DNA from 2 places in the Thalassotalea sediminis genome. Region 2 is predicted to be linked to the other one. Evidence: predicted binding sites of a transcription regulator. Region 2 holds the regulator's gene; the other holds the start of a gene.
The links. The regulator NrdR, encoded in region 2, represses ribonucleotide reductase genes. The targets are predictions, from matches to a motif close to AAACACNANATNTNGTGTTT.

Region 1: nrdA (class 1a ribonucleoside-diphosphate reductase subunit alpha) is a predicted target of NrdR. The motif match lies at 11,507-11,526, and genes of this name have one in related genera.

What each region holds. Positions count from the first base shown of each region.
Region 1 is NZ_AP027361.1:1,789,903-1,806,661, forward strand. It holds gene QUE09_RS08190 (ATP-binding protein) at 1-1,860, shown strand, start outside; gene QUE09_RS08195 (response regulator) at 1,864-5,919, shown strand; gene QUE09_RS08200 (diguanylate cyclase) at 5,995-7,341, shown strand; gene yfaE (class I ribonucleotide reductase maintenance protein YfaE) at 7,594-7,863, opposite strand; gene nrdB (class Ia ribonucleoside-diphosphate reductase subunit beta) at 7,918-9,048, opposite strand; gene nrdA (class 1a ribonucleoside-diphosphate reductase subunit alpha) at 9,158-11,431, opposite strand; gene gph (phosphoglycolate phosphatase) at 11,820-12,479, opposite strand; gene ubiG (bifunctional 2-polyprenyl-6-hydroxyphenol methylase/3-demethylubiquinol 3-O-methyltransferase UbiG) at 12,476-13,189, opposite strand; gene QUE09_RS08230 (Mpo1 family 2-hydroxy fatty acid dioxygenase) at 13,330-13,866, shown strand; gene gyrA (DNA topoisomerase (ATP-hydrolyzing) subunit A) at 14,152-16,759, shown strand, end outside.
Region 2 is NZ_AP027361.1:649,260-666,018, forward strand. It holds gene QUE09_RS02955 (tetratricopeptide repeat-containing diguanylate cyclase) at 1-1,544, shown strand, start outside; gene QUE09_RS02960 (EF-hand domain-containing protein) at 1,905-2,123, opposite strand; gene QUE09_RS02965 (TonB-dependent receptor plug domain-containing protein) at 2,513-5,278, shown strand; gene QUE09_RS02970 (alpha/beta fold hydrolase) at 5,664-7,106, shown strand; gene QUE09_RS02975 (ABC transporter ATP-binding protein) at 7,116-7,862, shown strand; gene QUE09_RS02980 (ABC transporter permease) at 7,859-9,022, shown strand; gene QUE09_RS02985 (RNA polymerase sigma factor) at 9,040-9,630, shown strand; gene QUE09_RS02990 (hypothetical protein) at 9,630-10,262, shown strand; gene glyA (serine hydroxymethyltransferase) at 10,581-11,837, shown strand; gene nrdR (transcriptional regulator NrdR) at 12,025-12,480, shown strand; gene ribD (bifunctional diaminohydroxyphosphoribosylaminopyrimidine deaminase/5-amino-6-(5-phosphoribosylamino)uracil reductase RibD) at 12,482-13,618, shown strand; gene QUE09_RS03010 (riboflavin synthase) at 13,634-14,296, shown strand; gene ribBA (bifunctional 3,4-dihydroxy-2-butanone-4-phosphate synthase/GTP cyclohydrolase II) at 14,306-15,415, shown strand; gene QUE09_RS03020 (TIGR02285 family protein) at 15,430-16,317, opposite strand; gene QUE09_RS03025 (amidase) at 16,408-16,759, opposite strand, start outside.

The DNA of each region.
Region 1 (16,759 bases), 1.1 Mb from region 2:
GTAGGACAGTATGATGCTGACGTAATACTTTATTTCGCTCAGCTATCAAATGTTTCCAGTAGTAGTGAATCAACCCTGCAAAGTGCGTATTTAAAGTTAACTGAAAAACTGTTCAACTCTGGGCATTGGCGCCTAGATCTTATTAACGAACAGGTTTATTGGTCAGATGGTATTTATGAAATACATGGTGTAAACAAACAAGATTATTCACCCACGTTAGCAACAGCAATTGATTTTTATGAAATTAGTGAACGCCCGAAGGTAGAACACTTTATTAACCAAGCCATTGAAGGAAAATGTGGCTTTCATTTTAAAAGTTCGATCATTCACGCACTTGGTAAAAAAGTAAAAGTAGAAGTCATTGGCGATATTGAAACGAATGCTAAAGGCGATGTCGTGGCGGTATATGGCGTGTTTAGAGATATAACAAAAAATGAAGAAGTATTTGAAAAGCTTAAACTATTAGCTCTGGTAAACTACACCATAACAGTACCGATATTTTTTATCGATGATAAAGACAATGTGGTTTATCAAGATTTATCTCCACAAAAGGGCAATCAAAATGCCGTATTATTTAACTATATTAATTTCAGTATTAAAGACTATTTATACTTTAAACGATTAGCCAAAGAAAAAGGTCAGGTTATAGAAAAAGACATTAGTTTTGATAAATATAATTCTGTTTTTTCCTTATCTGTGACTTATGAACCCGATGAAGGTATTTATATCTGGATAGTAGAAAATACTACAGAACAGTTTCGTCAAGACCAACAACAGTTTATTAGTAACAGATTGGCGTTATTAGGAAATACCTTTGGTAATGTTTCTCACGATATTAATAATGTTCTTGGTGTTGCGCTAGGTGCAACAGAGATGTTGGAATTAAAAGCGGCGAAGGGTGAAGGAGATATATCAAAATATATTGAACGTGTAAAAAATGCCATCGATAAAGGTAAAACAGTGACAGAGCGATTGCTCGCCTTCACACGTAAACCTACTGTTAAGGTTGTTGAGTTTGATCCAATAAAGGAAATTGAGGATAACTTATATCTTTTTAAACAATTATTATTAAATACAATAACGTTTAACGTTGAACATAGTGATGTTAGGTGTGTTGTTATGTTTCCCCAAGGGGAATTTATTAATATTTTATTGAATGTGGTATTAAATGCACAAGATGCTATTAGAGAACAAGGACCTAATGGCACGATTCAGTTAACCGCTCATATTATCGATTCCAATAAACTGCGCCTTCGTATCAAAGATAGTGGTGTGGGGATTAAACAAGAAAACCTATCGAAAATTTTTGACCCTTTCTACAGTAGTAAATCATCAAATAAAGGTAATGGCATTGGCTTAGCTAATGTTTATAGCACAATGTACAAGTATGACGGAGAAATACAAGTTGCAGGAACATGTGATTTAGGTGGTGCTGAATTCTCTTTATTATTTCCATGCAAACTTTTAGATGGAAAGAATGACTTCGTGAAAACCGGCGCTAATGACATTGGAATCGCAGGAAAATCAATTCTGATATTAGATGATGAAGTAAGTATTGCTGAATTTGTTGCCTTATTTTTAGCAGGCGAGGGGGCAATAACCGAATTTGTAACTAATAAAGCCGAACTAGAGGCCAAGCTTAACGGTAAACAACAATATGATGTTTTTATTACCGATATGATTCTACCCGATTTATCAGGTCGAGAAGCGGTTGATATGGTTGAAGCTGTTTACCCCGATATTAAAGTTTATTCGATGAGCGGCTACATTGCTGAAGAAAATAACGAATGGCACTATCCAGTATTACGAAAGCCATTTAACTCAAAGGAGCTTGCTAGCTTTCTGAAAGAGCATAAATAAAAAATGACGAGTCCAAAATCACAATCAAATGTGGCTGAAAAACTTGAAATTGGCAAAGTGAAGCGTCCTTTAACGGTAAAATTACCGTTAATTGGCTTTTGTTTTGTTTTATGTATCACGTTAGCGAGTAGCTTATTATTCTATTTTGAAAGTCGAAATTTATTAATCGAACAAGAGATGGACGAGCTTTCATTGAAAGTTGCTGTTATTACGCCGTTAATAAATCATTTGCTTAAACAAGCAGAACAAGATGTTACTTTCTTATCTTCAATTGATGCTACGAAAAATATCATTAAGCACGCTTATCACGAGTCAAATATAGTGATAGCGCGCGATAAAGATTATGTATCTAGGTTAATTACACAACGACTAGACACGTTTAGCTATTATAAGAAAATTTCAATATTTCAACTGGATGATAATGTAAATGTGGTGTTTAGTGCATTACATATTGAGGATAGTGTTAGTGTGGTCCCTCAAGCAAATCTTGCCAAAAATGTAACACTAGAAGCACTTGCCGGTGTGTTAGATATGAATACGTCGCAAGTGTTTTTTTCCAATATTGAGTTTAATCGTCAGCAATACAATAATCGACTCGCTTATTTCTACGCAGCTATGCCTATTTTTAACGAATCAAATAAACTAGTTGGTATGGTGGTTATCGACATAGACTTTTCTGATTATATTGATACGCTTAGAAAAGATATTCTTGCAAACATTTCGATGTATCTAGCCGACAATCAGGGAAGGTTAATTAGTTCATATTCAAATAAGCCAACGCAGTTTGATACCTTTCCAATTAAAGACTTTGAGCAAAGAATGTTCACTAATCAGTTTCAAATTCGTGAATATCAACATGGAGAAAATGATTCCAGTTTGGCGTATTATTCGCCGATTACGATGCCAATGTTTCCCAACCTATCACCATTACATTTGTTGTTAGAAAACCGAAATGAACTTTATCTTAACCGTATCAACGAGATTAAGAATGATGCTGTTTTTCTCTCTTTAGGTCTAGCTTGTTTAGGGTTTATTCTGACTTTTTATTTGAGTAAAAAAATAACTAAACCGCTAGTTGAAATGACGAAGTATGTAAGGTCGTTTAGCCAGCAACAAGTAAAAGGACTGTTACCTACACTTAAACAAGATGAGCTTGGTGTGTTAGCGAGAAGCTTTCATAATCTCGTGTTAACTATAGAGGAACAGGTAGAGCGTCAAAGATCTTTGATGGTTGAGGCAGAAAACACCTCGTTACGCCTGCAAGCAATTCTAAATTCAATTATTGATGCCGTGATCACGATAGATGAAAAAGGTCGAATTTTATCTTTTAATAAAGCAGCAGAAAGTATGTTTGGCTATACAGAAAATGAAATGTTCTATGAAAATATCTCGGTATTGATGCCCGAAGAATATGCACATTCTCATGATGGGTATTTAGCGCGTTATGCTCGAAATAATGTCGCTCATATTATTGGCATTGGTAGAGAGTTACCTGCGGTAAGAAAAGATGGTGAAATTTTTCCAATGCATTTAAGTGTTAGTGAAGTAAAAACTGAACATGGTGCAATTTATACTGGGTTGATCCGCGATATTACGGAAGTAAAAATTATCGATGCTGAAAGAAAGCGAATGTTTACAGAAGCACAGAATGCAGTTTGGCGGTTAAACTTTGCTTTATCGGCCCCTAAAATTGGTGTCTGGGAACTTGAATTAAGTACTGGGCATTTACACTGGGATGACCGAATGTACCAATTATTCGATATTGATCCTGCGGAGTGTCAATCAGCAAGAGATGCTTTGCATAAACGAGTACATAGTGAAGATATCTCATCGGTAGAACGTAAGTTGGCTCAGCTCTCTAAAGAGGGACAGGAATTACACTATAGCTTTAGAATAGTCTTGGATAACGGTGAGGAAAAGTACATTGAAAGTCATGCGCAAGTTATTTTTGATGCAAACGGCATACGTTCACATATTGTTGGCACTAATCAAGATAATACTGAGCAAGTTCAACTGCAAAAATTAAAACAAACTGCGCTAGAAAACGCGGAAAGTTCATTGCGATTAAAGTCAGAATTCCTAGCAAGTATGAGCCACGAAATTCGAACACCAATGAATGGAGTGTTAGGTATGTTAGGATTGCTTGAAAGCAGTGAATTATCAACACAACAAATGCATTATGTGTCGTTAGCATTATCAAGTGCACAATCGTTATTAACCTTGATAAATGATATTTTAGACTTTTCTAAAATTGAAGCGGGTAAATTGGAGCTAGAGCTAGTAGATTTTGATCTACGTAGTCAAATAGGGGAATTCGCTGAATCCATGGCATTTAAGGCTGAGGACAAGTGCATTGAATTGATCCTTGATTTGACGCATATAGAGTATTCAGTTGTTAAAGGTGACCCGAGTAGATTACGACAAATTTTAACTAATTTAGTCGGTAATGCGATCAAGTTTACAAACAAAGGTGAGATTGTCATTAGTGCCTCTGTTAAAGAGGAAGGCGAAGGGCTGATGTTATATTGTGATATTAAAGATACTGGTATTGGTATTCCACCTGCAAAAGTACCATCGCTTTTTGACTCGTTCACGCAAGTAGATGCATCTACAACAAGAAAATATGGCGGCACTGGTCTGGGCTTAGCAATTGTAAAGCAATTGTGTGAATTAATGGGGGGAAAGGTCAGTGTACAAAGTGTTGAAGGTAAAGGCAGTACATTTTCTTTTCATATTAGCCTAGCAAAAAGTAACAAATCAAAAATCGTAGTACCTGATATCGATATTTCAGATAAAAAAATATTAATAGTAGATGACAATAAAACGAACTTAGAAGTGTTGAAAGGGCAGTTAGAGCAATGGGGGGCTATTGTCATTGAAGCGACCAGTGGAAAAGAAGCATTGTCTATCGTGGCGAATGCTGATAAAGGGGATTTTTCGGCGGCAATACTTGATGGTCAAATGCCCGAAATGGATGGCGCAATGCTCGGTAAAAAGTTAAAGCAAGAGCCAGTAAGTGAGGATGTGCCGCTCATTATGATGACATCAATGAATGAGTTTGGTGATGCCACATATTTTAATCAGCTAGGATTTTCAGCGTATTTTCCAAAGCCGGCAACCACCGCTGATTTAATTAACGTATTAGCAATTGTTATGGATGATAGAAGCCGTTTAAAAGAGAGTAAAATCATCACACAAACACAACTACTTGGTATGCATAGAATGTCACCTGAAGTAAACCAACCTAGACAAGCCAGAATAATGGTGGTTGAAGATAACCGTATTAATCAAGTTGTACTTAAAGGAATGTTATCAAATATAAATTTATCAGCAGATATAGCTGGAAATGGTGAAGAAGCGTTAGATTTATTAAAAAACTGCCCTGATAATGCGCGATATGAACTTATTATTATGGATTGTCAAATGCCTGTTTTAGACGGCTATAAGACTACTGCCGCCATTAGACAAGGAGAAGCTGGAGACCATTATCGGGAGATTGTGATTATTGCTATGACCGCAAATGCAATGAAAGGTGATATGGAAAAATGCTTAGCTGCGGGCATGAATGATTACGCTGCAAAGCCCGTTGATGCAGATTTGCTACAAGAAAAATTATGTCGTTGGTTAGGTGTTGAAGACCAACAAATAAGGTACACCGGTAAAACCGTGAAAAATAATAACGAAGGGGATAAAACAGCGCATAATCAAATCGACGATGAACATTTTGGTGATGAGGTTTGGGCCAAAACGCAATTTTATGCAAGAGTTCGTCACAACACTAAATTGGCTAAAAAATTGATTCATTTATTTTTGTCTGAGGCACCTCAATTAATTCACGAGATAAACTTAGCGATAAAAGAGCAAAACTTAGATAAAGTGCAAGCTCTAGCACACAAACTTAAAGGCAGTAGTTTTAATTTAAGCGCGAATAAACTTGGCAACCTTGCAAAAGCTATTGAGTCAGAAGTAATAGATGAAAATCTTGAAAAAGTTAATATGCATGTCGAATCTTTAATCGATGAATTTGAAATACTATGCAAACAAGTAAATGATAAATAAGTTAATATTAGACAATGTTATGGGTTGTAGTATTATTCAATTTAAAAGTTATTGTACATAACTATAGGATCAAATGTGAATAAAGACGGTCAATATGCGATTTTAACGGTGGACGATGCCAAAGATAGTCTAATGTTGTTAGATTTTGATTTGTCTGAATCTGGTTATCAGGTCTTAACAGCAGAATCTGGTGAACAAGCATTGTTATTACTTGAGGACATTAATGTTGATTTGATTCTACTAGATATGCATATGCCCGGTATGTCTGGGTTATCTTTGCTTGAATTATTAAAATCAACGGCAGCCTATAAAGATATACCCGTTATAATGCTTTCCGCATCAGGGCAAGAAGAAGCGATAGTGTCAGCATTAGAGATGGGGGCAGATGATTACGTAACAAAACCCTATATCCCTAGAGTACTATTAGCTCGCATTAGAAATTCACTTCGTTTTATGGAAAAAACAAAGCAGCTAGAATTGCTAGCTAAAACAGATAGCTTAACCGGTTTGAATAATCGTGGTAGCTTCAATGACCTAACCAGCGCCGCACTTAGTCAAGCAAAAAGAAGCAATCAACCTGTATCTATTGCTATGTTTGACCTTGATCACTTTAAACGTATTAATGATAACTATGGACATGAAGCGGGTGATCTTGCTTTAGTAGAATTTGCTAAAATTATGAAAGATTGTTTTCGTGACTATGACGTAATCGGGCGTGTAGGTGGCGAAGAGTTTGCGGTTTGTATGCCAGAAACAGATATTGATGAAGCGTTTCTAGCATGTGAACGTTGCCGCACTACCTTAGAAAAACATTCAATAAAGATTGATCATCAAGGGAGTGTGAAAGAATTTACGCTTACGGTTAGTATCGGTATTAGCGCTCAAAACGAGCAAGTGATGAATTTTGAGCAGTTATTGCGACGTGCTGATAATGCATTATACAATGCAAAACAAAGCGGCAGAAACCAATCAATATTAGATGAAGATATTAAAGGTAGTACAAATAATATGACGATTGATGCAAGTGAATTAATGTCGAGTGTAACCTCTGATGTAAACGCAGACGATAGTAACGCTTATCCGGGTATAAATTACAGTATTGGTGTAAAAAATGTATTAGGAGATGATGCGTTATTTGAAGAAATTCTCGTCATGTTTTATCAAGATCATGGTCAAGATAAACAACATATTGCAAACGCGATTAATGATAAAGACTATGCGTCGCTTAAATCACTCGTGCATACGCTTAAAGGTGTGGCATGCTCCATTGGTGCAATGAATCTATTTGAATACTGTAAAGCATTAGATGTTGCAATTAATACGCAAAATGACGCGCAGTATGCTGAATTATTTTCTCCTGTGGAGAAAGAACTTGAGACGGTGATTGAGGGTATCGTGAAAAACTTAAGTGAAAAGCTTTAGGGTCTGTTTATCTTTCGCGTTTATTTTTGCAGCAGTTTATTGGTATTTAGACAAGGCAGTGCGATTAATATATGGTTATTCCACATGAAAAAGCAATAACGACGTATAAATGACAAAAAACGCTGCCCTGTGGGTTCAGCTAAACGCTATTTCTTCATCGTTGTTCGCAATTTACATGGAATAACCATGCGACATTGCTCACGCCTTGAACAAAAAGTGTTTAGTTCGAACAAAATTTAATCTCAAAAGACCCTAGTCAATTTCTATTTCGATATTACTTACGGGAATACAACAGCAGGGTAGTATTTCATTGTCACCGACAAAAGCAAGTGGCTCACCTTGTGGGTACATAACTTGCCCCTTTTTTAAGGTAACTCTACAGGCACCACAAAAACCATCTCTGCAATGGTAGTGTACTTCTACGTCGTGTTTTTCTAAACAATTTAGTAGCGTTTTATCTTGATCTTGAAAGTCGATCTGATGGTTATTGGCGGTTACTTTTTTAGTGGCTGATGCTGACATGTGAAAGGCAAGGCATGTAATCACTGTTTTAAACAGTGATTACACAAATGATATTTACAGGTCAAAGTCATCAAAGTCATCACTGGATACGGAAGAATCAACCTGACCAACTAAATAACTTGATATTTCCGTTTCTTGCGGTGCAACTTGAACGTTATCACTAACAAGATAAGCATTCATCCACGGTAATGGATTACTTTTTATATTAAATGGCATATCGTAACCAATTGCAGCTAATCGTTGGTTACTTATATATTCAATATACTGATCCAATATTTGTGCATTCAAACCAATCATTGAACCATCTTTAAATAAATATTGCGCCCATTCTTTTTCTTGTTCAACAACATCTAAAAAGATCTGTAAACCTTCATTTTTTAATTCATGTGCAATTTCTTTCATCTCTGGATCATCTTTTCCAGAAAACCAGTTATTTAATATATGCTGAGTGCCTGTTAAATGTAATGCTTCATCACGAGCAATGAGCTTAATGATTTTTGCATTACCTTCTAAAAGTTCACGCTCAGCAAATGCAAAAGAACAGGCAAAACTTACGTAAAAGCGAATTGCTTCGAGGGCGTTAACGGAACATATCGCTAAAAATAATCGTTCTTTAAGCTTACGCATACTAACTTCGTATGGCTTACCTTCAACGTCGTAGCTCCCTTCACCTTGCGCTTGCATAAGTTGCGTGGTCAAAATAACATCGTCGAAATATTTTGCGATACTTGTTGCTCGCTTAAGTATTGCTGGATTAACAACAATATCATCGAACACTTCACTAGGGTCGGTGAATAAGTTACGTAATATGTGCGTGTAAGAGCGAGAGTGAATAGTTTCACTAAAGGCCCAGGTTTCTATCCAAGTCTCTAATTCAGGTAACGAAACAATTGGCAATAATACGGCATTGACAGAGCGGGCAGCAACACTATCTAGTAGTGTTTGATACTTCAAATTAGAAATGAAAATATGCTTTTCTGAGTCGGTTAACCCTTGCCAATCAGCACGATCTTTTGAAACATCAATTTCTTCAGGGCGCCAAAAGAAAGAAAGTTGCTTTTCTATAAGCTTTTCAAAGGCAGAAAATTTTTGCTGATCATAGCGTGCAACATTAACACTGTTTCCAAGAAACATTGGCTCTAGCAATGGGTTATTGGGAACTTGGTTAAAGGTACTATAGGTCATTTATCGCTCCTTGAAGCAGCTTTTAGCATTGTTAGTCGTAAACTGCTTCGTTAAATTCTTCTGAAAAATTTAAATTATCATGTGCCACGATAATGGTGGCAACTGCGTCTTATATTTTACAAGCACCGCCTTCGCAGTCTTCGTCTGCTGCTTCAACTTGACCATCGGCAGCTCCATCTCTTGTATTGTGGTAATAAAGCGTTTTTACGCCTAGTTTATACGCAGTCAGCATATCTTTAATGATTTGTTTTACTGGTACTTTACCACCTTCATATTTTGCCGGATCATAATTGGTATTTGCAGAAATAGTTTGATCGATGAACTTCTGCATTATGCCAACAAGTTGAAGGTAGCCGTCGTTATTTGGAATGTTCCAAAGCAACTCATAGTTATCTTTAAGCGTGGCAAACTCAGGCACTACTTGTTTCAAAATACCATCTTTACTAGCTTTAATACTGATCAAACCGCGCGGTGGTTCAATACCATTTGTAGCATTTGATATTTGTGAAGAAGTCTCTGAAGGCATTAATGCCGATAATGTTGAGTTTCTCACACCATGTTGTTTAATGTTTTCGCGTAATGTTTCCCAATCTAAATGGAGTGGCTCAGCGGTAATATTATCGATTTCTTTTTTGTAAGTATCGACAGGTAAAATACCTTGGGCTAAACGTGTCTCGTTAAACTTGGGGCATGCGCCTTGCTCTTGTGCCAGCTTATTAGAAGCTTGCAACAGGTAATATTGGATAGCTTCAAAAGTGCGGTGTGTTAAGTTATTTGCACTACCGTTTGAGTAATACACACCGTTTTTCGCAAGGTAATATGCATAGTTAATTACACCGATACCCAGCGTTCTTCGTCCCATGGTCGCATTGTATGCAGCAGGTACAGGATAATCTTGATAATCTAATAAGCTATCTAAAGCTCTTACTGCAAGCTCTGCGAGCTCTTCTAGTTCGTCTAAGCTCTCAATGGCACCCAAATTAAAAGCTGATAACGTACAAAGTGCTATTTCACCGTCTGGATCATTAATCTCTTTTAATGGTTTTGTTGGTAATGCAATTTCTAAACACAAATTACTTTGACGAATAGGTGCTTGGCTTGGATCAAATGGGCTGTGAGTATTACAGTGATCAACGTTTTGTAAGTATATACGGCCAGTACTTGCACGTTCCTGAGCAAATAAACTAAACAATTCGATTGCTTGAATACGTTTTTTACGGATTGTTTCATCAGCTTCATATTTTACATAAAGCGCTTCAAACTCATCTTGATCTTCAAAGAACGCATCGTATAAACCAGGCACATCGCTCGGGCTGAATAAAGTTATATATTCACCTTTGATCAGGCGTTGATACATTAGTTTATTAAATTGAACACCATAATCTAAGTGACGAACGCGGTTCTCATCGACACCACGGTTATTTTTTAATACCAGTAAACTTTCTACTTCTAAATGCCACAGTGGATAGAATAGCGTCGCAGCACCACCTCGCACACCACCTTGAGAACAACTTTTAACAGCTGTTTGGAAGTGTTTGTAAAATGGAATACAACCGGTATGGAACGCTTCACCGTTTCTTATTGCACTGCCTAATGCGCGAATTTTACCCGCGTTAATACCAATGCCGGCGCGTTGTGAAACGTATTTTACAATAGCACTTGAAGAAGCATTGATTGAATCTAAACTATCATCACACTCGATAAGTACACATGATGAAAACTGACGAGTAGGGGTGCGAACACCTGCCATAATGGGAGTTGGTAATGAAATTTTGAACATCGAAATCGCGTTATAGAAACCTTCGATGTAACTTAGTCTTGTCTCAGCGGGATATTTTGCGAATAAACAAGCTGCAACTAGTACATATAGAAATTGTGCGCTTTCATAGATTTCACCCGTTACACGGTTTTGAACTAAGTATTTACCTTCAAGTTGCTTTACCGCGGCATAGCTAAAGTTCATATCGCGACGATGGTCAATGAATTGTTCCATCGCTTCAAATTCTGCGGCGGTGTAATCGGCAAGAATATGCTGATCGTAACGACCCGATTCAACTAATTTTACAACATGATCGTAAAGTTTCGGTGGCTCAAATTGACCATAGGCTTTCTTACGGAGGTGAAATATCGCTAGTCGAGCAGCTAAATATTGATAATCTGGAGATTCTTCAGAAATTAAATCAGCAGCAGACTTGATTATGGTTTCATGAATATCCTCAGTTTTTATACCATCGTAAAACTGTATATGAGACTTTAATTCGACTTGAGAAACAGAGACATTTTCTAAATCTTCTGCGGCCCAGGCAATTACCTGATGAATCTTCTCTAAATCGATGGGTTCTTTCTTACCGTTGCGCTTGGTGACAAAAAGGTTGTTGTTCATGAAAAACCTGTATATGTGTTTTGTTTTTTTAATTTTGTAGATTGTTTGTTCACCCTAGTGTCTCGAAAAAACTCAATACACAATATCTAGGGGGTGAATACTTAACTGATCACAAGATAATGAGGTTTGACCTTCATTGCAAGCATAAAAAAAACCATAAATTTACCATGGAAATATTGACAAATTCTTTTGTTAGTAACAACTAACTTAGTAAGAGTAATTGATTTGCTTGATTGTAAAAGGCAATCATTATTTTTGTTTTTTTTTAGCTAATAGATTTATTTTAGGTTTTATAGTTATCTCTATATTACATTTAGTAATATAGAGATATTAGTCTTTAAAATACAATAAGTTATATTATTTGCTTTAATCTTAAACAGGTTGGTTGTTATATAATCGATAAGATTTCAATAGGAGATTGATTGATGAAGTCTGCTTGCCAATCTTTTGTGTTATCTTGTGATTTAATGTATCCCCATTGTGCAACGACAGTCGTCATATTTGCAGCATTACCAGCCTGAATGTCACGCAGCGCATCGCCAACATATAAACAATCTTCAGGTGCAACGGCTAACTGCTTTGCAGCGTGCTGTAATGGTAAAGGGTGTGGCTTTCTCTCAGCTAAGCTATCTCCACCAACCATTACTTTACAGTGATCAAATTCTGAAAAATTAGGCAGTAGCATTGTTGTTAAGTATTCCGGTTTATTGGTTACGATACCCCACGGAATACTTTGCTCATTAAGAGATTGCAACATTTCTTTCACTTCAGGATACAAGCAGGTTTCTCGCGCAATATTCGCTTCATAGTATCCGAGAAACATTTGACGTAACGCTTGAAAGTCGAATTGTGACAGTTTTTCACCAAACCCTAAATTCAATAAACCTTGTGCTCCATCAGACGCTATAGGTCTATATGTTGAACGTTCAATGGATGGCAGTTCGTGTTGTGCTAACACATGGTTTAATGCTGCACCTAAGTCATTTGCAGTATCTAGTAGGGTACCATCTAAATCGAAAAGCACACCTTTGAATGATTCGTTCTTCATGCCAGTTCCTTTTGACAACACAGAATATAATTTACGTCGAGAGAGTTGATTAATTTATGATTTTCAGTAATTGGGTTGTAATGAATACCGGCAGCATCGATACATTTCAAGCCATTTTCTTCTGCCCAGCCAATTAACGTTGAGGGACGAATAAATTTATCATGCTCATGTGTTCCTTCTGGGACTATTTTTAAAAGCTTTTCGGCTGCTAAAATTGCTAAAAGGTAAGCTTTTGTTGTTTTGTTTAATGTTGAAAAAAATACAAAACCACCTGGCTTAACCAGTTGGGCACAAGCGGCTATAACTGAAGCCGGATCTGGCACATGTTCGAGCATTTCCATGCAAGTAACAATGTCATATTGTGCGATATTATTTGCTGCATGTTGCTCGGCAGTACTTTTTATGTATTGTACGTTAACGCCTGATTCTAGCGCATGAAGCTTGGCAACATTTAATGGTTCTTCTCCCATGTCTATTCCTGTTACTTCTGCTCCTAACTTAGCAAGGCTTTCTGCTAAAATACCGCCACCGCAACCAACATCGATAATTTTCTTACTATAAATATCTTGTGCATGTTGAATGATAAATTGACGTCTCACGGGGTTTATTTGATGTAAAGGTTTAAAGTCACCTTCGAGATCCCACCAAAATTGCGCTACTTTTTCGAATTTAGCAATTTCATCTTCATTTACATTTACAGCATTGGTCATAGTATCGATTTCTTATCCATGTTAGGCGGCCTATTTTAAACTAATCTACATTAAATCGGCAGTAAAAATTAATGTCGTTAGTTGACGTAGTTGAACGTCATCTATAATTTAGTACATATGTATAATAAAAAGGTGATGAGATGAAATCATTAACGGAACAACTTTCTACGTATAAAAGTGTACATTTAAACCATAAAAATATTTGGACACACTTTATTGGCATCCCACTTATTATTTGGGCTGTTGCACTTATGATCTCATCACTTGGTTTTACCGTCACGTTAACTGAGCTCACTTTCCATGTAAACCTTATGATGGTGATATCACTGGTGATCTTATGTTATTACATTATACTCTCACCACAACTTGCAGTATTGGCATTGCTATTATTTGGCCCATTGATTTATAGCGCATTAATGTTGTCTTCTATTGATAATAAATGGCTAGTTGCTTTAGCTGCGTTTACTGTTGGTTGGATATTTCAATTTATTGGTCATGGCTTTGAAAAAGCAAAGCCTGCTTTTATCGATGATTTAAATCAATTATTAATTGGTCCATTATTTCTTTTAGCTGAGCTTTATTTTGCTTGTGGAGGGCTAGCGCAGTTAAATAAGAAAGTAACAGAGCAAGCGTTAGTAAAAAGAACGCAATTTGAAGAAAAGAGGGCCAGTAGTTAATGTTAAACGCTAGCGCTGTTTAAATATTAAACCGCGTTGGTTAAGCGAAAATACCGTTTTACGGTAATGGTTAAATTATAGTCAGAAGAAAATTTTGAGATCAGTATATTTTTCAGAAAGTTAACTTAATTCTCATTCAATTAAAATAATCACTTGAAATACGGCGTTAACCAGAGCAAAATGTCAGGTTATATGGCCGTATACTGTCCGCTAATTACTAGCGAATAACTATCGCCTTTATAAAATAATAATTTCCAAAAATACATTTAGGGATACTGTCAATTTATGACCGATCTGGCAAAAGAATTACTTCCAGTCAATATCGAGGATGAGCTTAAAAGTTCTTACTTAGATTACGCTATGAGCGTTATCGTAGGGCGTGCACTTCCGGATGTTAGAGATGGTTTGAAACCCGTGCATCGACGCGTACTTTATGCGATGAATGTATTGGGCAATGACTTCAACAAGCCTTATAAAAAATCAGCACGTGTGGTTGGTGATGTAATCGGTAAATATCACCCACATGGTGATACCGCTGTTTATGATACTATCGTACGTATGGCTCAACCATTTTCATTGCGTTATATGCTAGTGGATGGCCAAGGAAACTTCGGTTCCGTTGATGGTGACTCCGCAGCAGCGATGCGTTATACGGAAATCCGTATGGCGAAAATTTCGCACACTATATTAGCTGATTTAGATAAAGAAACGGTTGATTTTGTACCTAACTATGATGGTACGGAAATTATTCCAGCCGTTATGCCTACTCGCATACCCAATTTATTGGTAAATGGTACATCCGGTATCGCCGTTGGTATGGCGACAAATATTCCGCCGCACAATCTTACAGAAGTTATTAATGGTTGCTTAGCATTAATAGAAAATGAAGAGATTACCATCGATGAATTGATCGAATATATTCCAGGGCCAGATTTCCCTACTGCCGGTATTATTAGTGGTCGTGCAGGTATTGTAGAAGCATATAAAACAGGCCGTGGTAAAATTAATATTCGTGCCCGTGCTGAAATCGAAGTAGACGAAAAGTCGGGTAAAGAAACAATTGTTGTACATGAGCTACCTTATCAAGTAAACAAAGCACGTTTAATTGAAAAGATGGCTGAGCTGGTTAAAGAAAAACGTTTAGAAGGTATTTCAGCCTTACGTGATGAGTCAGATAAAGACGGCATGCGTATGGTTATTGAAGTTAAACGTGGCGAAGTAGGTGAGGTTGTATTAAATAACTTATACAAACTTACGCAAATGCAAGTCTCGTTTGGTTTAAACATGGTTGCATTAATCGATGGACAACCAAAACTCTTTAACATTAAAGAGATGCTAGAAGCGTTTGTACTTCATCGAAGAGAGGTTGTTACTCGTCGTACGATTTTCGAATTGAGAAAAGCTCGTGAACGCGCGCATATCTTAGAAGGCCTTTCCATTGCCTTAGCGAATATTGATGAAATTATTGAGCTAATTAAAACCTCTCCTTCAAGAAAAGAAGCTGAAGAGAAGCTAATGTCTAAAGGTTGGGCATTAGGTAACGTTGGTGAATTACTTGCTCGAGCAGGTACCGATGCGGCTCGTCCTGAATGGTTAGAAGACGAATTTGGTATTAGAGATAACCAATACTTTTTAACTGATCAACAAGCTCAAGCAATTCTAGATCTTCGTCTACATAAGTTAACGGGCTTAGAGCACGATAAGATTCTAAGTGAGTACAAAGAGTTATTAGACTTAATTGCAGAATTGTTGCACATTTTAGAAAATCCATCACGTTTGATGGAAGTGATAAAAGAAGAACTTGAAGTTATCCGTAATGATTTCGGTGATGAGCGAAGAACTGAAATTACTAATGCTTCGCATGACTTGTCATTAGAAGATTTGATTAATGAAGAAGATGTCGTTGTAACCTTGTCTAGCGAAGGTTATGTGAAATACCAGGCATTAACTGATTATCAAGCACAACGTCGTGGTGGTAAGGGTAAATCAGCAACGAAGATGAAAGATGAAGACTTCATTGAACGATTACTTGTTGCTAATACTCACGATACTATTTTGTGTTTCTCTAACCGCGGTAAATTGTACTGGTTGAAAGTTTATCAATTGCCACTGGCAAGTCGCACTGCACGTGGTCGTCCAATTGTGAACTTATTACCACTTGAAAACGATGAGCGAATTACTGCAATTTTACCTGTGCGTGAATACGAAGAAGGTAAATATATCGTGATGGCTACGGCTTCAGGTACCGTGAAGAAAACACCTTTAACTGCTTACTCAAATCAGCGTGCAAACGGTATTATTGCCTTAAACTTGCGTGATGATGACACATTAATTGGTGTGGATATTACAGACGGCACAAACGATATCATGCTGTTCTCTGATGAAGGTAAGGTTGTTCGCTTTAATGAACTTGCACGTGATAGTGAAACTGGTGAAGTTAAAATGGATCCAGAGTCAGGTGAACCAATGCAAGCCTTAAGAGCAATGGGGCGCACGGCAACAGGTGTACGAGGTATTAAGCTAGAAGGTGATCAACGTGTTGTTTCACTTATTGTACCTAAGAATGATGGTCCGGTGTTAACGATCACAGAGAATGGTTATGGTAAACGTACTGACTTGAACGAGTACCCAGCTAAAAGTAGGGCAACCAAAGGTGTTGTCTCAATTAAGGTAAGTGAACGTAATGGTAAAGTTGTTGGTGCGGTTCAAGTAGAAGACGCCGATGAAATTATGTTGATTACCAACAATGGTACGCTGGTTAGAACACGCGTTAATGAAGTGAGTGTGATCGGCCGTAATACTCAAGGTGTTCGTATTATTAGAACAACAGACGAAGAGCAAGTTGTTGCTCTGCAACGTATTGACGAAGTTGAAGATGTTGAAATGCTTATTG
Region 2 (16,759 bases):
AAGGTTTATCTGTTCAACGTCAAGGAAACTATAAACAAGCGAGAGGGCTGTTTGAACAGTCTATGTCAGCGGCAGAAAAAGTTGGCAATAACCGAGTTTATATACGTGCAAAACAAGAGTTAGCGTATACTTATAGCCTTGCAGATCTCTACGATACTTCCCTTAAAGACTTACAAGAAGCGTTTGTTGAAGCGTTTGCGATAGAAGATCAATATTTAATAGCCACCATTAATGAAACTTACGGCGCAATTTATGGCTATATGAATCGTTATAAAAGATCGCTCGAGTATTATCAAAAAGCGCTTGATACCTACGAACGTTTAAACTACAAAGCGCATATTGCAGAGGCAATATATGGCTTGGCGTCTACTTATCGCTATTGGAAAAAGTATGATCAAGCTATTGTTTATTTTAAGCGCTATCAAGAGGCAGTAAATTATACCCCTAATACTAATATTTCTTACTTTTCTGCCTATGGATTAGGTATGACTTATGCTGAAAAGGGCGATTGTGTTAATGCGCTAACATATATTGATCAGGCTTTTGCTCTCAAGGGATTAGACGATTATGATGCCGAACTTTATAAACGAAAAGCCAGCTGCCATATTACGTTAGGTGAGCTAAATAAAGCAGAATTAGCGATAAAAGCTTCAGAAGCGATTTTTGACACAATGCCAGAATTACTTGGCACGGCATGGGAATTAGAGAATCAAAAAATACGCGGCCACTTAGCGTTTGCGAAAGGTAACTTTAAACTCGCTTATCAGACATTAGAACAATACTATGAGGCATACAGTCAAGCGTTGATCGATAACTCAACGAGTCGCGTCAATAATATCAGGGCCTCATTAGAGTTAGAAAGGCAAGAAGTAGAGCGGGCATTGTCAAAGCAAAGACAAAAAGCTACCGATTTAGCGACCGAAAATAGAGAACAAAAAGCCAAACAACAAAGCTACATTATTGTATTTTTAATTACTTTATTGGTAGTAGTGATAATCGTAGTTACCTTTCAATATAAACATAATATCCAAATAACAGCTTTGACAAGAGTAGATCCGTTAACCGGACTATACAACCGACGTTATTGTTTTGAAAAACTCGACGCGCTATTAGAGAAGACAATAATAGACAAAGGTGCATTGACTGTTATTTTATTTGATGTTGATGACTTTAAGGCTATTAATGATTTACATGGTCATCCTATCGGCGATAAGGTGTTGGTTGAAATAGCTAAGATTGCAGAAGATAGCTGTCGACCAGGTGATATTGTCGGCAGAATAGGTGGTGAAGAATTTATGTGTGTGTTACCACGGACAGATAATGAGCAAGGTATGAAAGTAGCACAAAGAATTCGTCAAAGCTTTGAAATGTCTGCTTTTAGAGATGATAGTCAACGAAGAATTTCAGTAACAGCTAGCTTTGGTGTTTGTACTACTACAGAACCAAAAACTAAAGCGAGTGCATTGTATGCAAAAGCTGATAAAGCACTTTACGCTGCCAAATTAGCGGGTAAAAACTGTGTTAAAGACAGTAGTATTAGCTAGAAAAGAATATGTATTGCTCTATCGCTATTTAAATGATTAACCTTGGCATACCAGGCTAGTTGCATTAATGCCGATAAAGTTATTGCGCCCGTTTATAACGTCGTTAAAACAAGATGCTTTTGAAGCTTAACATAACGTGGCGGTTGCTTATTTGTATAAACACGCATGTTAATTTGTTTTGAGATATTATTGATAACTTAAAGGGAGGAAATTACCACAGAAAATAGCATTAAAAGATTAAACGTAGATGCACAAAAAAACGACCATATACAATCTCTTAAGACAAGAAACCTCACAAATACTGCATGGTATCGGTTAAATAATTACGTAAATGGGCGTTAATCTGTAGAAAGAATTGCGTTACAACGCTAATTCTATAACCATTTCCTTTAACTCTTCTTTCGATATTGAATTGTCGTGATTTTTATCAAATCGTTTAAAAATGCTTTCACACATTCTAATACCTTTATCTTGTAATAGAACGTCGATTAACTCAACAAATTCACTTCTACTAATAACACCGTCTTTGTCTTCATCAAAGACTTCAAATAATTCATCTACCCACTGATTTAAATCCATCAGTTGTCCTCAAACTAGATTACATCTATTTAAACTTTATCTTTAAATCAAAGTGATGTGAATGTTTATTTTTTATTTTTTTCTTGTTCAGAACACTACTGTTTGAATATTGCACACTTTACAGCTCACCTGATGTGTAGTGCAGATTTTATATACAGGGAAAATTAAAAAACATGTAAAAAAAGGTTTAGTTTTTAACATGTTTCATCGCAAAGAGTTTTCAAAAATTTTAATGAAATCCACTTATAAATCATCGAGATAATAAAATTGTATACAAAGCGCTTGATCAGTAAATAGATTTAGCCTAACCTAGGATCCAATATATTGTATACAATATATTGATTTGGTGTAATTCATCCGAGTAAAATAATAAAAATTAAGGTCATAACATGTTTGGGATTAACAACATAAAAAGTCGACAAATTCGACTTAACAACAAAAAAATAACGAAGGTTCAAAAAATTTCTTTAGTTGCGGCAGCAATTATTCCGCTTTGTACGGGATCATACTCAGCAATGGCTGAAGAGGCTTCAACGGATGAAAAAGTTGAACGTATTGAAGTTACAGGGTCGCGTATCAAACGTATTGCATTTGAAGCAGCGAGTCCTGTCATTACAATTACTGCAGCAGATATGGAGGCATCCGGATTTTCAACCGTTAGTGATGTATTAAGAAATTCGTCTTTAAATAGCTTTGGTTCATTTGGTGGTGATTCAAATAACGGTTGGAGCTCACAAGCTGAGATTTCTCTAAAAGGAACAGACGCTCGTCAATCACTTGTATTAATTGATGGTGTCAGATTAACTAAATCGCCAATCACTGGCGGCAGCGCCAACTTAAATATGATTCCAACAGCCGCTATTGAAAGGATAGATATTCTTACTGATGGTGCTTCTGCGGTCTATGGTTCTGACGCCGTTGCTGGTGTGATTAATATTGTTTTGAAAAAAGAATTTAGTGGCTTAGAAATGTCTGCTAAATATGAATTTCCTGATAGTGTAACGGGTCAAGACTCTGAGAAATTTACCCTAACGGGTGGGTTGAGTGGTGAAAGAGGCTCAATGGTATTTTCATGGGAACACTATGAAGAAGATGAGCTATTAATGTCTGACCTTGATTACGCCACCGCACAATTAGTTGAAGAAGGAGCAGATCCGCAGTACTTGGATAATTGGTGGGGGTTAAGCAGTACTGGGCGAACAATACAGCAGTGGAGTAATGGTTGGAATGACGAACCTTTAAACTTACAGGGTAATTGTGATGTCTATAACGGTAAAGGTTCTGGTCAGTTCATTGGTCAATTATCTAAGTTAAGTGATGCTGATGACTCTGTTTGTGCTTATGACTACACAACTGCAGCGCAAGAACTACCATCTACTCGTCGTGATGCAATGATGACAAATATGACGTACGAACTTACTGACGATATTCGTCTTGTTGCTCGTGGTATGTGGATGAACCAACAGACTAAAGATGTCTCTGCTGGAGTACCTGCATGGTTTCCTGTTGATATTGCATTACCTGGTAGAACAATTACCACTAGCACAGGTGAAACACTTGATTTATCGCCGGTAGAAGAAGGTGGCTGGTTTGGCTATCGTATGAATACTCTAGGTGATCGCGAAGCTGAACATAATGATACGACGCTTGATTTAGTCGTGGGACTGGAAGGTGAATTAGGTGAAATTACTTGGGACTTAAGTGCAAATTATGCGAGATATGATGCGTTTACTTGGGGCAGCAACTACGCCAGTACTGCGCAGCTTACTGATTCGGTCGGATATATGGATGCTGATGGAAATTGGAGCGGGTGGGATCCGCGAGACCCCGATTCTTTACCGCCAGCTTCGGTAAGAGCTAACTTCGATAAACGTCGAGTTTCAACGCAAAATAGTTTGCGTGGTGGTGTACAATTTGACGTAATGGATTTGCCTGGTGGTACATGGTCTGCTTACGTTGGAGCATCTCATTTGAGAGAAACCTATTATTCTAAAATCGATGGCCAAGCTGAAGCAGGTAATGTTGCCGGCGGAAATGGTGGTAGTGGCGGTATTGGCTCAAGAACGGCTTCCGCTGTGTTTGTTGAGTCTGTTTTTCCTATCTTTAAAAACCTTGAGGTAAATATAGCTGCCCGTCACGATGATTATAGTGATTTTGGTACTACAACTAATCCACAAGTGTCTATTAGTTATCGCCCTACAGAAAACTTATTGATTAGAGGTTCAGCAGGTACAGGGTTCCAAGCACCATTATTAACAGATTTATACTCGGATAATATTCGAGGCTACCGCGACAATGAAGTCAATTTTATTGGCTGTTATAACCAAGGTATTTCATTGGAAGATTGTAATCTAGTTGATGAATATTGGGCGACACAGGGTGGTAATAAAAATCTTAAAGCTGAAGAAAGTGAAAACACCAATATTGGTGTAGTGTGGCAGTTTGCCGAGCATTGGCAAGTAAAAGCCGATATGTGGACGTTAGATACGGAAAATCGTGTAACGACTATTTCACCCAGCGTTATACAGTTAATGCAAATTCAGACATGGATGGCTGAAGGAGGCAGTGTACCTATTTCGTCTAAATTACCAGGCGTAGACATTTTATTGCGAGGCAACAGTGATATTCTTGAAATATTCACACCAAATACTAATGCTGGTTTACGTGAAATTTCAGGTATAGACGCTGCGTTAAATGGCCGTGTTGAAACGCAAGTTGGAGCATTCGATATAGACCTAAATTGGTCACACATGCGCAAGTATAGAACTAGCTTCATTAGCGAAGAAGGTACTGTCGCTTTAGGTGATGATGAGCTTGGTGATGTTGGTCGCCCGCAGGATCGAGTCAATATGTCTTTAACATGGACATATAACGATCATTCACTCAATCTGTATTCTTATTATATTGCCTCTCAAAAAGACACATTTACAAACGATGAAGGCGAGACTGAAGTGTTTGATGCGTTAGCGTCTTTTACAGGGCATAACTTAACCTATACCTATTTTACGCCTTGGCATGGAAAACTAGCATTAGGTGTTTTGAATCTAACAGAAGAAGATACACCTCGTCGTAGCCTACGTCCTAGAGAGCCTTATAAGTCTTTGTACGATATTCGAGGTCGAGTGTTTACGTTAAGTTACACACAATCTTTTTAACTAACAAAAGGTTTTGAGAGCTAAACGAGCTCCCCTATTGTTTGTTTACTCTCATATTTGAAAAGCCGCAATCTCCCTGCGGCTTTTCTTCCATCAAATTAGCCTTAATTATGATTAGGTAAACTGACCATTACGCTAAACGTTAGTGCTGGTTAGTTGAAGTTTCGAAAATACAGTACAACGTCGCGTTATAACACGTTGTTGTGCTTCAATGTTCAGTACAATACTTTTGAATCGTTCACTGTCATTAAATTTTAGCTAGCCTTGCTACAAAAAGTTCGTCTATAAACCCATTTTTATTCACATTGTTAATTTTTTTACATTTTTTGTAATAAATCACTTAAGTGTGAGACTAACCATTTAAGATTTTAGAAGGAAGGATAAAATGACAGCACCTTGGAAATGTATTGCAGCGATAAGTTTAGTAGGTATATCTAGCTTATCTAAGGCAAGTGATCATCAACTAACATTGAATGATTGCCATCTGGAGGGTATTAAGCAACAAGTGCAATGTGGCAAACTTGAAGTACCTGAAAACTATAAACAACAAAAGGGTAAAAAAATATCGATCAATTTTGCTGTACTGCCTGCAATTGATAATAGCCAAAATAATGAACCGTTAATGTTTTTAGCTGGCGGTCCTGGTCAAGCAGCAGTCAGTCTAGCGGGAGGAATATATAAAGCTTTTAATGAAGTAAGAAAAACGCGAGATTTGATTTTAGTTGATCAGCGCGGCACTGGTGAGTCTAATCCCTTGCAGTGTAAAAATGCTGAAGAGCTTGATCCTTATACCAATTTGCCTTCTGATTTTTCGGTGGAGGAAATTAAAACGTGCTTATCGCAACTTGATGGCGACTTGTCACAATATACTTCTGAAAATGCCATAAGAGATTTTGACGCTGTTCGAGAGGCACTTGGTCATGAAAAAATTGCGATTTACGGTGGCTCATATGGCACACGAGCAGGCTTAGTGTATATGAGGATGTTTCCAGAATCGCTAACATCTGTGATATTAGATAGCGTTGGTCCAATAGAGGTACCGATTGGTCTGTTTGGGAAAAGTGCTGAGCGCTCATTTAATATGTTGCTCGAAAATTGCCAAACTGAAGACAGTTGCCAACAAGCATATCCAAACTTAGCAACAGAGTTTGAACAAGTGAAAAAAGCATTGGCGGAAGAGCCAGTTACGGTATCAATACCGCATCCACGATTAGGTACGCCGATAGCGATGAAAGTTGATGAGCAGAAATTTGTTTCTACAATATTTTCTCAGCTTTATTCTGTTGAAATGCGTTCACTTGTCCCCCTTATTATTCACCAAGCCTCAACAGGTAATTTTGCTCCACTGGCAGGCTCAACGGCTGCTGGCGATATTGGTGAGGGGATGTACATGGGATTAACGTTTAACATTTTGTGTAATGAGGATGTACCGAGAATAAGTGAGTCAAACTGGGAAGATGATGCTAAAAATACATTTAATGGTAGCATCGGCCAATATGGGTTGAAGTTAGCTTGCCCACTTTGGCCTAAATACAACGTTGATAGTGAGTTTTATCAACCAGTAACCGAAGACATTCCTACGTTGATTATTTCTGGCGATCTTGATCCTGTAACACCACCAAGTAATGCTGAATATTCAGATAGTACGCTACCAAACAGTAAACACATTGTTATGCCACATAGTTCGCACACCCCAGGTGTTCAGCCTTGTGCGATGGAAATGATAAATGAGTTTTTAAAGACACAAAATCCAAACGAACTTGATGACGCCTGCATTGCAGATATTCCACCAGAGTCGTTTATGACTAGTTTAAATGGCGGAGTATAAGGATATATTATGATTGAAGTACATGATTTACATAAAGCTTTTAAAACGAAAAAGCAGGTTGTTACTGCTTTAGATGGGCTATCTTTTCAAGCAAAAGATGGTGAAATCACTGGGATTTTAGGTCCAAATGGTGCAGGAAAAACAACGTGCTTACGAACACTCTATGGGTTACTTGCTGCTGATCAAGGATATGCAAAAATAGATGGTATAGCCGTAACTGAAAACCCTCTGGCTGCCCGCGCAAATTTAGGGATATTTCCAGATAAATTCGGTTTATATGAACGGTTAACTGCGTATGAACAAATTGACTATTTCGCTAGCTTACATGGTCTACATGGAGATAAGAAAAAACAAGCAATTGAGACCATACTGACAGACTTAGATATGCAAGATCTAGCGCATCGTAAATCAGCGGGTTTTTCGCAAGGGCAAAGAATGAAGGTCACATTAGCTCAAGCGTTAGTACATCAACCGCAAAACTTTGTATTGGATGAGCCAACACGAGGTTTAGATGTCATGAGTACCCGCGTGTTAAGAACTTACTTAAACAAATTTAAGGAAAAGGGCCATTGTATTTTGTTTTCTTCACATGTGATGCAAGAAGTTGCGGCACTTTGTGACCGTGTAGTTATCGTGGCGAATGGTAAATTAGCTGCACAGGGTACACCACAAGAATTGTGTGATTTAGCCGGTGAAACTCAATTAGAAGAAGCTTTTGTGAAACTTATTGGTTCAGACGAAGGAGTAGCGGCATGATCCAGTTTAAAGCATTACTTATTAAAGAGCTAAAAGAAGCGTTTCGTGATAAACGTGCCCTTATGGTTGCACTCAGCATGGGTTTATTAATGCCTGTTTTTATTATGGTCTTTTCAAAGTTCGCAATTAATGAAGCGGTAGATAACCCACCAATTTACGTAAAAGTTACTGGGGCTGAACATGCACCCAAGTTAATGAAGTCTTTACGCGATAGCAATATTCTGCCTTTCAGCGAAGTCCCAGAAGATAAGAAACGTCAATGGGACGAATATAATGTTGAGTTGATCATTCCTGCGAGCTTTGCTGAAGATCTTCTTGAAGGAAACCCTATCGATTTGACACTACGTGCTGACTATAGTGAAAAGTCATTGAATGCGCCTATCCGTCGGATTAAAGATGAAGTACGCGCACACTCGCTTAATATTGGTTATAAGCGATTATTAGTACGAGGTATCGATGTAAAACTATTACGTCCAATTAATTTACAGGAGCAAGATACGTCAGCGCCAACAAGTAATGCTGTTATTATTACGTTAATGCTTGGTTTATATTTGATGATGGGGGCTTTCGTTTCAGGTCAATCAATATCTGTCGACTCTAGCGCCGGTGAGCGCGAACGAAATGTATTAGAGTTGTTGCTTTGTCAACCTGTTGAAACCTATAAAATTGTATTAGCTAAGTTAATTTGTTCTAGTTTAATTGCAACAATTTCAGTAACGCTTATGTTGAGTTTAACAACCGTATCGGTGAGTTTTGTTGATTTAACGAAAATCGGAGCGACCTTTAGTTTAGACTTTACGACCTTTATCGCATTATTGATGTTATTGATACCACTTTGCTTTTTAGCATCATCATTACAACTATTTTTTGCCTTTCAAGCTAAATCTTTTAAAGAGGCACAATCTACAGTAGCAATGCTAATCATGGTGCCAGCGATGGTACCACTAGCCATGATGATGATGGATAGCAAACCAGCTTGGGTTGAATGGACACCCATATCAGCACAATCAATTTTAATGGAAGATTTGTTTAAAGGATTACCTGTTGATTGGAGTGCGTTGATTGTAAGTACGGCTGCTACAGTAGCGTTAACTGCTGCACTTGTTGTTGGCATGTCAAAGCGCTTGAAGTCAGAGAAAGTTATTATGTCTTTAAGTTAATTGAAGGTTGGTGATTTGTGAATAAATCGTTAGAATTACCGTCATTACAACGAGATCACCGTATAACGGTGACGACTGGGAAAACTAACGATTTGGATCTTCAAAAAATATTCACTGAATGGATGACGGAGCACGAAAAGCTGCTTCGTCATATTATTACCGGTTTTGAAGCAAAACCTGCTTTACAAGATGAGCTTTTTCAAGAGATTGCTCTGAATATTTGGCGAGCATTACCTAAATTTCGCCATGATTCAGCCGTGAAAACATTTGTTGCGCGTATCGCACATAATGTTTTGGCAACACATGTCGCCAAAGCTGTGCGTACTGTGAAAGCAGATCACGATCTTAGTGACATGCCACAAGATGTTGAACAAGATCATCAACAACCAACACCATACCAATCTCTGGATCAACAGCAACGACAACGCAAACTAGCGCAGGCTATTCGTCAGTTAAAATTAGAACAACAGCAAGTGATAACGTTGGCATTGGAAGGTATGAGTTATCAAGAAGTTGCCGATGTACTGTCTATTACCACAAATTTAGTAGGTGTACGGTTGCAACGCGCGAAAGCAGCACTTAGTGAGTTGCTAGGGGCAGAAAAATAATGACTGCAAATAATTCAGAACCTCATAAAGATAAAGACATGAATAAAGATACGAGTCTTGATACATCGCTAATTGATGAACAATGGCAAGCGTTAACTCAAGATTGGCAACAGCAGCCCACAGTAAAAACGGATATTCAAAAGCTATTAAAAAAAACTAAACGTAGAACGAGAGAAGCCAAATATATATTTGTAGCGAATGTTGTTGCAACGGTAGGACTCATAATAAGTGCACTATACGGCACATTTGTTGAAGATTCTTGGGAAAGACCTTTACTGGGTTATTTATGGGGAAGTGCAGTACTATCGATTATTTTTTGTTATTACGAATTGAAAATTCGATTAACAACATGGAAGCAAATTAATGATAGCCCTGAACAGGCGATTCAAAATGCCATTAAGGGGCATCAGTCATCACTTAGCTATATTCGGTTAACTAAGTGGTCGTGTTTACCTTTTGGTATATTAGCGAACTTCTTTGTGTATGAATCTGCGATAAATGCTGAAAAATCGCCACTAACAGGTTTAATGTTAATCAACGTTTTTATATTTATAATGTGGGGGATCACTCATTGGTTTGGTGTAAAACGTAAAAAAGAATTAAAAACACTACTTGCAAGAAATCAAAATTAATAACTATTATTACGCTATAAATTCATATTAAATTCGGATTGTCACTTAAATTTCTGAATTTAATGTGTTGTTCTTTGTTTTTTTATTCGATATATTACCTCGAAAGCGGGTTTGATCTCGCATCCGAAAACTTTTACCGCATATTGCACTTTGGGCAATCGATATATTTCATTAAAAAATGAAATAACTGCATGAGGTTTTTGCGTATACATTAGCGCATGATTCAGGCAAAATATGCGGCAATTAAACTTAGACAAACCGTCCAGCTAATGTCTCGTATTGTACAGGGCAATAAAGCTGAGAACTTGAGGTATAAACATGCTTACTCGTGATATGAATATTGCCGATTTTGACGCTGAATTATGGCAGTCAATGACTGACGAAACCATTCGTCAAGAAGAGCACATCGAACTCATTGCTTCTGAAAACTACTGTAGTCCTCGTGTGCTAGAAGCCCAAGGTTCGCAGTTGACAAACAAATATGCTGAAGGTTATCCCGGTAAGCGTTACTACGGTGGTTGTGAATTTGTTGATAAAGCCGAAGCGTTAGCTATTGAAAGAGCCAAAGAATTATTTGGTGCTGACTATGCAAACGTGCAACCACATGCAGGCTCACAAGCTAATGCGGCAGTTTTTCAAGCGTTAGTTTCACCAGGCGGAAAAGTATTAGGTATGAGCCTTGCTCATGGTGGTCACTTAACTCATGGTTCGCATGTAAACTTCTCTGGTAAATCGTACGAAGCATTTCAATATGGTTTAGATCCTGAAACCGGTGATATTGATTACGTAGAAATGGAACGTTTAGCACAAGAGCATAAGCCAGAAATGATCATTGGTGGTTTTTCTGCATTCTCTGGCGTTGTTGATTGGGCGCGTATGCGTAAAATTGCCGATAGCGTTGGCGCTTATTTTATGGTTGATATGGCGCACGTCGCTGGTTTAATTGCGGCAGGGCTATACCCTAACCCAGTACCCCATGCACATGTAGTGACAACAACAACGCATAAAACATTAGCTGGTCCTCGTGGCGGCCTTATTGTTTCTGGTTGTGGCGATGAAGACGTTTATAAAAAGTTAAACTCTGCTGTTTTTCCTGGTGGTCAAGGTGGTCCATTGATGCATGTTATCGCTGCAAAAGCGGTTGCATTTAAAGAAGCATTACAGCCAGAGTTTAAAGTATATCAGCAACAAGTGCTTGATAATGCAAAAGCAATGGTTGAGGTATTACAAGAACGCGGTTATAAAGTTGTATCAAATGGCACAGAAAACCATTTGTTATTACTTGATTTGATCGACAAAGATATCACGGGTAAAGATGCTGACGCTGCGCTTGGTCGTGCACATATTACAGTCAATAAAAACTCTGTACCTAACGATCCACGTTCACCTTTTGTTACATCAGGATTGCGTTTAGGTACACCTGCGATAACGCGTCGTGGATTCGGTATCGAAGAAACGAAAGCATTAACTGGTTGGATATGTGATATCCTTGACGATATCAACAATGAAGCAACCATTGCTGCCGTTCAGGAAAAAGTAAAAGAAGTTTGTGCTCGGTTACCGGTTTACGCATAACTTGTTAGCAGGTGACATTTATAGTGGTTTTCGCTTCGGTAGTTAAATGAAGTTAACCACTATCTTTCTGAATGTTATTGTTTACAAAAGCCCAAAGGAAACTTTGGGCTTTTTTATTATTTGTCAGTTACTTCATTCTTAAATTCCTTTAAAATAACCTACTATTAAACTCTCATTGGGAACAACCATGTATTGTCCATTTTGCACGGCGACTGAAACAAAGGTGATCGATTCACGCCTTGTCGCTGACGGACATCAAATTAGGCGTCGCCGTGAATGTATTGCGTGTTTAGAGCGCTTTACTACTTTTGAAATGGCAGAGCTTGTTATGCCGCGTATTATTAAACGTGACGGTTCGAGAGAGCCTTATCATGAAGAAAAGCTTCGTTCTGGTTTAATGCGCGCTTTGGAAAAGCGCCCGGTAAGCGTAGAGCAAACAGAAAAAGCCATTAATCGATTAAAATCCAAATTACGTGCAACAGGCGAACGAGAAGTATCGAGTGAAATGTTAGGTAATTTAATTATGGAACAACTTAAAAAACTCGATAAAGTTGCTTATGTACGCTTTGCCTCGGTATATCGTTCTTTTGAAGACATTCGGGAGTTTGGCGAAGAAATCGCTCGACTAGGTGATGACAATTAATATGACTAAGACCTTTTCGCAAGCAGACTATCGCTATATGACGAGAGCAATCGTGCTCGCTAAAAAGGGGGTATACACAACGTCACCTAATCCCCGTGTTGGTTGTGTAATCGTTAAGGATGATGAAGTTGTTGGTGAAGGTTGGCATCAACAAGCAGGCCATGCGCATGCTGAGGTAAATGCGTTGGCACAAGCAGGAGAAATGGCAAAAGGCGCTACCGCGTATGTAACACTAGAGCCGTGTTCTCATTTCGGCAGAACACCACCTTGCGCGCAAGGTTTAATTAAGGCAGGTGTGACGAAAGTGATTGCAGCGATGGTCGATCCAAACCCGCAAGTGTCAGGTAATGGCCTTGCTATGCTGGCGCAAGCGGGGATAGAAACCTTACAAGGTTTACTGGAGACTGATGCCAAGGCACTCAACGTAGGTTTTATTTCTTTAATGACAAAAGGGCGACCCTATGTGCGTTGTAAGTTAGCAGCAAGTCTTGATGGAAAAACCGCTATGGCTTCAGGTGAGAGTCAATGGATAACCTCACAAGCTGCGCGTAGCGATGTTCAGAGACTTAGAGCTCAAAGTTGTGCTGTTGTCAGTGGTGCTGACTCTATTTTACATGATAATGCTCGTATGACGGTAAGATGGGCAGAATTAGGCAGTTTGAAACATCAATACCAAGAGAAAGATGTGCGACAACCGGTACGCGTGATCATTGACTCAAAAAACCGTTTATCGCCAGCGTTGGCAATTTTTAGTATCGAAGCACCAATTGTCATTTTAACGACTCAACTTGAAAACAGCCACCAATGGCCTCATTTTGTTGAACATATTATCTTGCCGAAATCACAATGTGGTCAATATGTTGATCTTGATGCAGCATTAAAAGCCCTTGCTGAAAAAGGGCTGAATGACATACTCGTTGAATCAGGTATGCAACTCGCTGGGGCGTTTATTGAGCAAGGTCTTGTTGATGAACTGGTACTATATCAAGCACCTAAGTTGCTTGGTCATGCAGGTAAAGGACTCGTTAATTTTCCTCATGTCGACACGTTAAAACAAGCAAAATCGTTAGTTATTAAAGACGTTGCCATGGTGGGGCACGATATTAAAATCGTGGCGAATTTTAACCGTGAAACCTAGAATTAGAGAAATAAAATGTTTACTGGAATTATTGAAGCGATAGGCACGATTAAGCAATTACAGGTGAGTGCACAAGGCGCTCGTATTGTAATAGATACTGGTGCATTAGACATGGCTGATGTAAAGCTCGGAGATTCTATTGCCACCAACGGCATTTGCTTAACAGTAATTGCTTTTGACGCGAAAAGCTTTAGCGCTGACGTATCGACTGAAACATTATCACGAACTGGGTTTGCACACTATCAAGTTAATCAACGTGTTAATTTAGAAAAAGCGATGTTACCAACGACACGGTTTGGTGGACACATTGTTTCTGGACATGTTGATGCCGTAGCAAAGATTGAAAGTATCAATGACACTGGTAATAGCACAGATTATTGGCTAGAAATGTCGGAAGAAATTGCCCCCTATATTGCTGAAAAAGGGTCTATTACGATTGATGGTGTAAGTTTAACCGTAAACGCGCTTGAAGCGAACAAATTTAGGTTAACAATTGTTCCTCATACAGCGGAGCAAACTATTATGCCAAACTACCGCCAGGGAAGTTATGTCAATGTTGAAGTTGATGTAATGGCACGTTATATCGAACGCTTGTTGTTAAAACAAAACAGCAATCAAACAAATGCATCTGGCGTGACTGAATCTCTATTGCGTCAAAGTGGTTTTATTAAAAATTAAGAGGCTGTCATGAACTTAAATACTCCTCAGGAGCTAATTGACGATATTAAACAGGGTAAAATGGTTATCCTTATGGATGATGAAGATCGCGAGAATGAAGGCGATTTCATCATGGCAGCGGAGCTTGTCACACCTGAAGCGATTAATTTTATGGCAACACATGGCCGTGGATTAATTTGCATGCCGATGACAATTGAACGTTGTAAAAAATTAAACCTGCCATTAATGGTTAGTAAAAATGACGCACAATTCTCAACCAATTTTACTGTTTCAATTGAAGCGGCCGAAGGTGTTACGACCGGTATCTCAGCTGCAGATCGTGCAAAAACAGTTTTAGCCGCAGTTTCCAAGGATGCTAATCAACATTCAATTGTTCAACCAGGTCATATCTTTCCATTAATGGCAAAAGATGGTGGTGTGCTTAATAGAGCCGGCCATACCGAAGCTGGCGTAGACCTTGCTCGGTTGGCTGGATTAGAGCCCGCATCTGTGATTGTTGAGATATTAAATGAAGACGGCACCATGGCGCGCCGTCCAGATTTAGAAATTATTGCTGAACGTCATGGTATTAAAATGGGCACAATTGCAGATCTTATTGAATATCGCAATGCTAACGAAACAACAATCGAGCGTGTTTCCCAGTGCAAGTTACCAACAGCGTTCGGTGAATTTGATTTGACAGTGTTTAAAGACACGATAGATGGACAAGCTCATTTCGCTTTAACAAAGGGAGAAATAGAGCATGATAAACCAACGTTAGTGCGAGTTCATTTGGAAAATACCTTTAGAGATTTGTTGTTTAGTCAACGAGAAAGTGTTGCAAAATGGCCAATTGGCGATGCCCTTAAACGTATTGGCAGTGAAGGTGGTGTTTTAGTGTTGCTCGGTAAGCATGAATCGCCGGATGAACTTATTGCCCAAGTACAAAAGTATGCCAAACTTGATGCAGGAGAAGAGGTAAAAGAAGTTCAGCGTCATATCGGTTCGAGAAATGTTGGTGTAGGTTCACAAATTTTAGCTAATTTGGGCGTGGGTAAAATGCGCTTATTGAGCTCGCAAGTTAAGTATCACTCATTGTCGGGTTTTGGCTTAGAGGTTGTTGAATATATTAATGAGTAACGCAACCTAACACGTTATTTATCGAATTCGCCTTCAGTTGTTTTAGTGACGAGTGAAGGCGTTTTTTTATCGTTAAGATAATGGTCTAAATAATAGGTTTTCAATGCGTCTTTATCATTCCGTTCATACCAACGCAATCGTGACGGCAAATAGTTTTCAGAAGTTGCTTCTTGTACTAATAACCGATCAATGGCATTGATAACGTCTTTCCCCCATGGACTGTCTGAACATGCAAAATGAACCGATAAATACTTAAGCGATGATATTTCTTTTATCGCGATGCTTTGGCTATTAAGTGACAAACCTAGTTGATGTTTTGAATAATTGATCACAGGTGGATATTCGATTAACGCATCAAAACGACGACGAAAAAACATGCGGACTAAACTATTGTAATTGTTTTGTCGCAATATATTTGTATTCGTTTGATTTTTTTGAATAATATCATTGATTATCTGTGGATACCGTTGCGTTGCAATACCGAGTTTTATTTTCTCATTTTTAAGTAGCCTAGTCAGTGAAATTGACGCTTGCAGAGAAAAACTAGGAAAGTCGTCTTTATGATAAATAAGTTGGTGCGGTAATAAAAAGCTATTTACTTTCGATAATATTGCTGGGGTATTAGCGAGTGCAGACGCTGAACAAACCTTGGTTTTTTTTGCAAATTCCGCCAATAACCGTTGGGTATTCATCACCACTTTTTTATGATGGTAGTGTGGCATTTTCGCGGTGATATTGTTAAGGATTACGTCATAAATCCCTTGTCCTTTATCTGGACCATGCAATATATAAAATGGTGGCCAGTCTAACACTCGCCAAATAATGGTTTCCTTTGCCTCTGAGTTGGCACTTGTGATGAATAGTATTATCCCTAAAATCCAACTTTTTACTATTAAATTCAATGTGCTCTAATCATAACAATTTCGTTAGGGAAGATAACCATAAGCTATCAAAGCTTATGGTTATGTACAATCAATTGTTTTAAATGTATTTTACTTACCTAATTTAGGCGAGCGTCTATGTTGGGTTGCTTGCTCATAGCTATAGGCGGCTTCGATGAGTTTACCTTCTTGAAGAAATCCACCAATAAAAGAGATACCAACAGGTAAATGCTTAACAAACCCCATAGGAACAGTAATATGAGGGTATCCAGCTATTGCCGGAGCACTTGATGCTGCGCCAAGGTAATGATCACCATTTACATGGTCTATTTTCCATGCAGGGCCTGTTGTGGGGGCAATAAGTAAGTCAACTTTATGCTGTGTGAGTAATTTGTCAATGCCGTTTTCTTGTGTCGCTTTTTTTGCTGCTGACAGCGCTGTTAAATAGGCATTTTCAGATAAA